3 regions of the Lysinibacillus sp. FSL M8-0355 genome follow, and region 2 is predicted to be linked to each of the others. Evidence: riboswitches for the same ligand, from Rfam matches in the RefSeq annotation. Region 2 holds a riboswitch; each other region holds the start of a gene.
The links. A riboswitch is a leader RNA that binds a small molecule or an ion and turns the genes downstream of it on or off. The one in region 2 is predicted to bind thiamine pyrophosphate.
Positions count from the first base shown of each region.

Region 1: another riboswitch for thiamine pyrophosphate. It lies ahead of thiW (energy coupling factor transporter S component ThiW); the one in region 2 lies ahead of thiC (phosphomethylpyrimidine synthase ThiC).
Region 3: another riboswitch for thiamine pyrophosphate. It lies ahead of thiM (hydroxyethylthiazole kinase); the one in region 2 lies ahead of thiC (phosphomethylpyrimidine synthase ThiC).

Region 1 covers NZ_JBBPAI010000001.1:914,872-918,158, forward strand. The annotation lists gene MKY46_RS04255 (VWA domain-containing protein) at 1-764, shown strand, start outside; gene thiW (energy coupling factor transporter S component ThiW) at 1,009-1,509, opposite strand; TPP riboswitch at 1,601-1,708, opposite strand; gene MKY46_RS04265 (MFS transporter) at 1,775-2,971, opposite strand; gene MKY46_RS04270 (ABC transporter substrate-binding protein) at 3,200-3,287, opposite strand, start outside.
Region 2 covers NZ_JBBPAI010000001.1:233,239-236,525, forward strand. The annotation lists gene MKY46_RS01085 (AEC family transporter) at 1-848, shown strand, start outside; TPP riboswitch at 927-1,041, shown strand; gene thiC (phosphomethylpyrimidine synthase ThiC) at 1,187-2,965, shown strand; gene MKY46_RS01095 (catalase) at 3,087-3,287, opposite strand, start outside.
Region 3 covers NZ_JBBPAI010000001.1:3,530,332-3,533,618, reverse strand. The annotation lists gene thiD (bifunctional hydroxymethylpyrimidine kinase/phosphomethylpyrimidine kinase) at 1-362, opposite strand, end outside; gene thiM (hydroxyethylthiazole kinase) at 350-1,117, opposite strand; TPP riboswitch at 1,210-1,307, opposite strand; gene mbcS (acyl-CoA synthetase MbcS) at 1,498-3,099, shown strand; gene sppA (signal peptide peptidase SppA) at 3,266-3,287, shown strand, end outside.

The DNA.
Region 1 (3,287 bases), 680 kb from region 2:
GAACGACAGCTAAGCAAGGGACAACCGTAATTGCAGAAAGTGAGAAGGAAGATCCTGTGTTAGCACAATGGCAATATGGACTCGGTAAAACATTTGCTTTTACATCCGATTCAACGGGTAAATGGACAGGAGATTGGGCAAGATGGCAGGACTGGGGAACATTTTGGCAGACGCTTATTTCACAAATGTTGCCAAGCTATAATGATGTTGCCTATGATGTGAGATTAGAAGCTGATGGCTCCTTTATGATTACAGACCCTACAAATGAAGCCGCATTTTTAGACATTGTAGCGGTTAATGAAGCAGGGGAGGAGTTAGAAACTCAGTTAGAAACCATTTCAGCCTCCCAAGTTCGAGCTGTTGTACAGGCCGAACCTGGATTGATTTTCTTCCGTATAGCGGATGAGCAGCAGGCCATTTATCAGGCAGGCCTAAGTGTTCCTTATAGTGCTGAGTATGAACTGCTCCCTGTTAATGAAAAACTGGTTGAAGAGTTAACAAATCAAACAGGGGGAGCCGTTTTAAAAGAACCACAAGATGTGTTCCGTGACTTTACAACCAAAGGAGCGGATCGACAAAACATTGCCACATGGCTTCTTTTAGCAAGTATGCTTCTATTCTTTATGGATATTACCATAAGACGTTTTGGGTGGAGTTTCCTAACAAAAACGAATAAAAAAGAGCAGCCAATTGAGGAGAAACCTGTACAAGCAGAAGACACGAACGTAGCCCAGCTATTAAAGGGTATGAAAAAACGATCATAATAGAGTGAAGGCAGTGCAAAATCATTCCATTTTGCACTGCTTTTTTAAATGCTTTGAGGTTTTAAAAAATGGTGGTTTCCGCTAGGAAAGGGGTGCAAAGGTGATTGACACAGTGCAGCCTTCGAAAAGTGCTTCTCGGGGGAGAGAGACGCTCATAAAGAAACGAACCCCGCTCAAAGACTAGAAAAGAAATCTTCTCGCACATCTTAAAGGATTTCCAAAATCAAAAAGCACTCAGCACCACTCAATAAAGCGAAGAATTAAAACTCTTTACTAGTACCGATTTTCGCAAAGTGCTAGCTACCATAACACCTAAGATGGCCCCGATGGTACTTGATGTTAAAAAGGCTGGCATGAAGAATAATGCGGCTACGGATGTCTCCATAAGCAATTTTGCATAGGGTACGGCAATAAGTGAAGCTAAAATACCAGTGCCAAAAACTTCGCCGAATCCTGCTAGCCATGATTTTCTACTGTATTTGTAGGCAAGGGCCGCACACAATGCTCCAATGACGCTACCAGGAATCGCTAAAAGAGAGCCTGTACCAGTAAAGATACGAATGATGGCTGTCACAAAGGCAACTAGAACTGTTGGCACGGGTCCTAGTATAATAGCTCCTATTACGTTAACAGCATGCTGAACGGGGTAGGCGCGTGCGATGCCTGTTGGTATGGATACAAAGGTAGATCCTGCTACAGCAATCGCTACTAATAAAGCCATGATTGTCATTTTACGAATTGACATAAGGTTCACTCCTCTTGAATAAAATCATGAGGGAAATTAAAAGGCCGCTTCCTTTAAACAATAGGAAGCGGCCTTGCATAGACAATGACAATAGCAAGTAGCGCCACTTCCCTCCGCTAGTATGAACTAGATCAGGTTCAAAGGGTCCGTACATCATCATATACGTCTCAGCCTTTTAAAGGCTCCCCCAGTGGTAAATATCATTCAATTTTATTAACCAACATTAATGTAACATAATGTTAAAAATAGTCAATGATTTTTCTGACTATTTCGTATCAGGATGCATTAGATGAGGTGCTTTTTTCAATGTCCAGATGAGTGCAAGGAAGAAGCAGGCTAATAATATGATAGATCCGAAAATATATGGACTGTTCATATTCCAGTCAAATAGTAAACCTGCTAAGGCTGGTCCAATCATATTGCCAAGGCTCATGTAAGCATTATTCAAGCCCGCAGCAAACCCTTGTTCTTTCTCTGCAAGCTTTGAAATTAGTGTATTTACAGCAGGACGAATTAGTGTTGTTGCTGTAGAGAAAATAGTTGCTACAACTAATATAAGAGCGAAGCCAGATACAAACAATATTAAGAAAATAGCAACAGATGCAATAAATAAATTGACTAACACAACTTTCATTTCACCAAAGCGATTAAAAAGTGGTGTAATCACAAACATTTGTACAACTACCCCAAAAGCACCACCGACAACTAAAATAATCGCAATATCTACGGGTGTGTAATTAAACTTTTCTGTCACAAATAATGACAAGGTTGTTTGGAAGTTGGCAATTCCGAACGAGAACACGAGCATGATAATGAGCATAACGAAATAAGGCATATGTATGGAACGAGCCATTTGCTTCGCCAGATTTTCTTGCTTTTGCTTGTCATGTGAAGTGTTTGGTTTAGTAGATGGTAATAAAAAATAAGATAAAACAGATGCAAGTATGGCAGCAACTCCTGCCGTGAAAAATGGAAAATGTAAACTAACCTTTGCTAAGAAACCACCTATTCCTGGCCCTATCATAAAGCCCAGTGACATAGCAGCACCCAACATACTCATACCTTTTCCACGTTCCTCGTAGGTAGTAACGTCAGCTACAAATGCCATAATAGGAGGTGCAACAAATGCGGAACCTAGACCGCCTAAAAAGCGTGCTAAAAATAGCATCCAGACGTCTGTGGCTAGGCCAAAACCGATTTGTGCAAGACCTGTCACAATAAGACCGAAAATAATTAAATTTTTCCGACCATACTGATCCGAAAGATTCCCAGCAATTGGAGAAAATACGAATTGAGCTAAGGCGAACGTTGCAATTAGCATACCTAGAACTTGTCCTGCTGCACCAAAAATTTTTAAATACTCTGGCATGACAGGAATAATAATTCCAATACTCCCCATTGCGATAAACATATTAAACATTAAAATATATAAAGCCGCCTTATTGGACTTCTGCTGGGTCATCGAATGAACCCCCTTTTTATAATCAAATATACTAAAGTCTATCATAAGATATCCTATCATCATATCGGTTGAAAGTCTGAAATGAAACATACCTGCTAGTGCAGCAATACCAATCCACGATGTAGAAAACAATAAACAGACAATAGGTGAAGTGCTGCCAAAAGCAGGAAGATAATAGAGAAAGATCTATCGACAAAATAAAAATTCATCGATAGACCTTTATATGCTTTAACGAATACTCATTTTAAATTCTAAAAACAATTCATTATATTTCCCTAAATAGTCTGGTCCTAAATTTTTGTAAACTTCTAATGTA
Region 2 (3,287 bases):
AATTTCGTTTTAACTTAAAAGCATTGTCTCAGCTTATTACATATTGCTTTATGCCAGCCGCTGTTTTTGTGAATTTATATGAAACACGTGTAGAGCTGTCTGTTCTGGGAGAAGTCGGGTTATTTATTGTGCTTTTTATTGGGAGTCAAATGATACTCAGTCATTTTTTAGCGAAAGGGCTTGGTTTGGCCAAAACGGAGGCAGCCGTCTTTAAAAATAGTGTTGTGCTCATTAACTCTGGAAATTATGGTATTCCAGTGGCCCAAATGATTTTTGTAACACAACCTATTGGTGTAGCCATTCAGGTCATGCTCGTTATATTTCAAAATATGACAACTTATACATATGGTTTGTACAATTTAATTTCCTCTACGAAATCGGGTATGACAATCATCAAAGATTTCTTTAAAATGCCCATTATTCATGCGCTAATTATTGGTGTCGCTATGAACTATTTTAATATTGGTATACCGCAGTTTATCAAAATACCTGTAGAGCATGTCGCAGATGGATTTATTGCTGTAGCCTTAATTACATTAGGCGCACAATTATCACAGCTTGAAATCAAATCTATGTTTAATAAAACGGTTTTTGTTAGCTGTTTTACAAGATTAGTTATCGGACCAGCTGTAGCATTGGTCATTATTTATGTATTGGGGTTAGATGGAGTTGTCGCACAATCTCTGTTTATAGCCAGTGCCTTCCCAACATCTCGCAATAGCTCTAGTCTAGCATTAGAATACGATGTGGAATCAGCTACAGCTGCGCAAACTGTTTTATTTTCAACCATTGTGAGCTGTCTAACGGTAACGATCGTGATTTATCTTGCGGAAGTATTATTTACTTAGTTGGATGAAAATTTTAAAATATTGAATGGAAAACTTCCATCTCTTAGAAATATCTGCTACACTAGCATCAAACTAAATAGTATTAACTAGGGGAGTCTGATGAGTCAGGCTGAGAGGGAAACGCTTAGAAGTTTCTTGACCCTTTGGACCTGATCTGGCTCATACCAGCGTGGGAAAGTTAAGAAGCTATTGCATCGTATGTCGTGTGCAATTACTAGACCTTTACATTCATGGCCGGATCCAAAAAAATATTTTGGATTCGGCCTTTCTTTATTTGTTGGAGTGAGCTAGATTTTCGGTCCTTGTATCAAATTACATTTAAGGGAGAGAAGTAGCTCATGTCAGTAGTTAGTGAAAAGAACATTACGATTATGTCTAGCTTTGAAGGAAGCAAAAAAGTGTATGTGGAAGGATCACGTCCAGATATTTTAGTACCTATGCGTGAAATCGCATTAAGCCCAACGACTGGTAGCTTTGGGGATGAAAAAAATGCCCCTATTCGAGTATATGATACGAGTGGTCCATACACAGATCCGAATTATCACGTTGATATTACAAAGGGTCTGCCTGCTTTGCGACGTGCATGGATAGAAGAAAGAGGAGATGTTGAGGAATATGAGGGGCGTACGATTAAACCTGAGGATAACGGTTTTCGTCGTGTTGATGATCCGCGCATTCAAGAAAATGTTTTCCCTGAATTGGAGCGGAAGCCTTTACGTGCAAAAAGGGGTAAAAATGTAACACAGCTTCACTATGCACGAAATGGAATGATAACGCCGGAAATGGAGTTTGTGGCGATACGTGAAAACATGGATCCTGAATTTGTTCGTTCAGAAATTGCAGCAGGTCGGGCTATTATGCCTTCTAATATTAATCACCCTGAGGCAGAGCCGATGATTATTGGTCGCAACTTCCATGTGAAAATCAATGCAAACATTGGAAATTCCGCGGTGTCGTCGTCAATAGCAGAAGAAGTTGAGAAAATGACATGGGCTACACGCTGGGGTGCCGATAATATTATGGATCTCTCGACTGGTAAACATATTCATACAACGAGAGAATGGATTATTCGAAATGCTGCAGTGCCAGTGGGAACGGTGCCCATTTATCAGGCTTTAGAAAAAGTAAATGGCATAGCCGAGGATTTAACGTGGGAAGTTTATCGTGATACGCTCATTGAGCAAGCAGAGCAGGGGGTTGATTATTTCACGATACATGCGGGTGTTCTTTTACGCTATGTACCTCTTACAGCAAATCGTGTAACAGGCATTGTGTCACGTGGTGGTTCAATTATGGCACAGTGGTGTTTATTTCATCATCAAGAGAATTTCCTTTATACACATTTTGAGGAAATCTGTGAAATTATGAAGACATATGATGTTGCTTTTTCTTTAGGAGATGGCTTACGCCCAGGTTCCATTGCAGATGCCAATGATGAGGCCCAATTTGCAGAGCTTGAAACGCTGGGTGAATTAACACAAATCGCTTGGAAGCATGATGTTCAGGTGATGGTAGAGGGGCCAGGTCATGTACCGATGCATTTGATAAAGGAGAATATGGACAAGCAATTAGAAGTTTGTAAGGAAGCGCCTTTCTATACATTGGGCCCATTAACAACAGATATTGCGCCAGGATATGACCATATTACCTCAGCTATTGGTGCAGCGATGATTGGCTGGTTTGGTACAGCGATGCTCTGCTATGTGACACCGAAGGAGCATCTTGGCTTACCTAATCGTGAGGATGTTCGAGTAGGAGTTATTACTTATAAGATTGCTGCCCATGCAGCTGATTTAGCGAAAGGACACCCAGGTGCACAACAACGGGATGATGCATTGTCAAAAGCACGCTTTGAATTCCGCTGGCGTGATCAATTCAATCTATCATTAGATCCAGAACGTGCGGTTGAATATCATGACGAAACGCTTCCAGCAGAGGGGGCAAAAACAGCGCACTTTTGCTCAATGTGTGGCCCTAAATTCTGTAGTATGAGAATCTCACAGGATATTCGTAATTATGCTAAAGAAAAAGATTTAAATACGACTGAAGCTATTCATCAAGGTATGCAGGAAAAGGCAGAGGAGTTTAAAAAAGCGGGGAGTCAGATTTATCAATAATGAAGGAAGGCTTATGTCAAAGTATAGACATAAGCCTTTTCTAATCATAAAAAAGCTCCATGTGAATGACAGATTCACATGGAGTAAAAGTTGAATTTGGATATCAATAATAAGTGGACTATTAAACGTTAGTTGGTTGTTTTACATATGGGTTTGTAAGGTCCATACCTTCTAACGAAAGACCCATCGCTTTTGCGACACCCTCACCATATGCTGGGTCAGCTAAATAGCAGTGAAGGATGTGACGGCGTTTGATGAATTCTTCAACAGAAGCCATATCATTCGCTGTATTTTCAAATAGACGTTGTTGCTCTTCTGTAGT
Region 3 (3,287 bases), 3.3 Mb from region 2:
GCCTCAATAGCTTCTTGCTGTAATAAGCTTTCTCCACCTTTTGCAATCATCACGGGATCCACAATTAGTGGTATGTTTAATTCACCGATCATGCGTGCGATGGCTTGGATAATACCAGAGGAATAAAGCATGCCTGTTTTCATTGCAGCAATCGGAAAATCTTCGACTAACGCTTGAAATTGTTTTTCCACAAACGAAATGTCAATGGGGAAAACACCTGTCACGCCTGTTGTATTTTGTGCAGTTAAAGCTGTAATAACGGAAGTGCCGAACACCTCTAATTCCTGAAATGTTTTTAAATCAGCCTGTATACCAGCACCGCCACCACTATCTGATCCAGCAATCGTCGTTACAATATGCATGATGCTTCACCATCCTTTGATAAACGATGTATAGCATTAAGCAAAGCTATTTGAAAATCACCGATATCTGCAGTGAATGCAGAAGCTAGTACTGCTGCCTTTTTATAGTAAGTGAGTGTTTCTGCTAATTGGTTGTATGGCTTGTTACCTGCGACATAGGCAGCACCACAAAGCGCACTAAGTAAACAGCCAGTACCAGTGACCTCTGTCATTTGTGGGTGGCCACCAGCTATCCACTGGCTATGCTCACCATTTGTTATAAGATCACGTTCACCTGTTACAATAACGATACAATTATATCGTTGTGCCACTAGTAATGCTTCCGTCTCCAGTGACATGGAGCCATGACCACTATCTACACCTTTCTGTTGCCAATCTACATTGGCTATAGCCGCAAGCTCACCGATATTACAGCGAATTACGGCAAATTGTATGTTTTCAAGTAAGTATTGAACGGTTTCCTTGCGATAAGTTGTAGCCCCTGCCCCAACTGGATCTAATATAACTGGAATGCCAAGTGCATTAGCTTTTTTTCCTGCTAACAGCATGGCGTTTTTGGTGCGAGTATTGAGTGTCCCGATATTAATTAATAATGCTTGTGCCATTGCTACCATTTCCTCAACCTCTTGGCTATCGTCAGCCATAACGGGCGAAGCACCTAATGCTAATAAACCATTTGCTTGGAAATTTGCCACCACATAGTTTGTGATGCAATGAATAAGTGGTTGCTGTTGACGAATTGTTTGAAATATCATTTTAATTTTAGTCCTCCTTTGTGGATGGACGTAAGCATGCAAAAAGGCTCTTTTTATGTGAAAATACACGAAAAAGAGCCTTTCATCTGAAAAAATCGATGTCTGTTGCTCCCTACGTCAGTATTAACTAACAGGTTCAAAGGGTCAGGTTTTACCTTCTCAACTCTTTCGAGTCCCCCTGCAATTTTGCTTTTAGTTGACCAAAATGTACCATACTTTTCATTGGTATTCAATAGCTAGTTTTCCTATCGACAAAACGTGACTGATGCCATATAGCTAGGTATGATAGTTGTCATGACTTTACCTAAATTAAGCGCAAACCATTGAAAATACTGAAAAAGGAGTTTTATAATGTGTCATAGCAAAAGGGGGCATTTGCCATGAAAAGACAAGATTTAGTTGCACCAGAATGGTATAACATAACAGAGGAAATTGAAAAATATGCTCAGGATGCAACGAAAAATGCTTTAATTATTTATGAAGAAAATCAAGCTGTACAATTTATTACATATGCACATTTGATGGAAAAAGCGAATCAAGCAGCACATGTTTTCACCTTACAAGGTTTAACGAAGGGTGATGTGATTTTAGTGATGGTACCACGCTCAGTGGAAGCATATATTGTTTATATTGCAGCATTAAAAGCAGGTTTAACCATCATTCCAAGCTCAGAAATGTTAAGAACAAAAGATATTGAGTATCGCATTCATCACGCCAATGCTAAAGGGGTTGTTGCCTATGAGCCCTATATTGAACAATTTGATGAAGTTGGAAATTTACAGGGCATACAGCAATTTGTCATAGGGAAAGCACATGAGCCTTGGCAGCCTTTACTAGAAAAAATGCACCATCAACCTACAACTTACATAAATCCGACTCCGACAAAAAGTACTGATAATGCATTTTTAGCCTATACAAGCGGCACAACAGGTAACCCGAAGGCAGCGGTACATACACACAGCTGGGGCTATGCTCATTTACGAACAACAGCACCACATTGGTTAGGTGTACAAGAAAATGATATTGTTTGGGCAACAGCAGCACCTGGATGGCAAAAATGGATATGGAGTCCCTTTCTCGCTACATTAGGCAGTGGTGCTACTGCATTTGTTTACAAAGGTAAATTTGATGCGGCTTCCTATTTGGCAATGCTTGAAAAATTCAAAATCAATGTATTATGCTGTACACCAACTGAATATCGTTTTATGGCATCACTTGAAAATTTACACGCATATGATTTACATGCAATTCGCCAAGCTGTATCAGCAGGTGAACCGTTAAATAGTGAGGTTATCAACGTATTTTCAGAAACATTCCATTTACAAGTGCGAGATGGCTATGGTCAAACGGAAAATACATTACTTGTTGGTACAATGGTAGGGATGGAGGCGCGAGTTGGCTCAATGGGAAAACCTACTCCTGGCAACACCGTTAATATTATTAACGATTTCGGCAATCCTGTTGCAGTGGGAGAGGTGGGTGATATTGCTGTTCATCGTGAAACACCAGCTCTCTTTAAAAAATATTTAAATGATCCTGAACGTACAAATTTACAATTCCGTGGTGATTGGTATATAACAGGAGATCGTGCCTACAAAGATGAAGATGGCTACTTTTGGTTTGAGGGTCGAGGAGATGATGTCATTATCTCCTCGGGTTATACAATTGGTCCCTTTGAAGTAGAGGATGCTTTGATGAAGCATCCAACTGTGAAAGAAGCTGCTGTCATTGCCAGTCCAGATAAAGTTCGAGGAAATATTGTAAAGGCATTTATTGTTCTTCGTAATGGTGAAATTGGTGATGAAACACTTATTCAAACACTTCAAAGTCATGTGAAATCATTGACTGCCCCATATAAATATCCACGTGCTATTGAATTTGTCGAAGAGCTACCCAAAACATCCTCTGGAAAAATTCGACGAGTTGAATTACGACAACAAGAAACAAAGCAATGCCATTCATCATCATTTCCTAGGAAATAATGTCGAAAATCAAAGTTCATGCAAAGGTATGGACTTTGATTTTTTTTATTTTTTTAGGTAAGGTAATATGAGGAAATAAATAGCAACAAGCTTTTTGCATATTATTGCAAAAAAATGAAACAAATAAGCAAGTCATTCGTATTACGTGTTGAGGAGGCGGAAAGACATGAATGTAAAAAGGTGGGTTG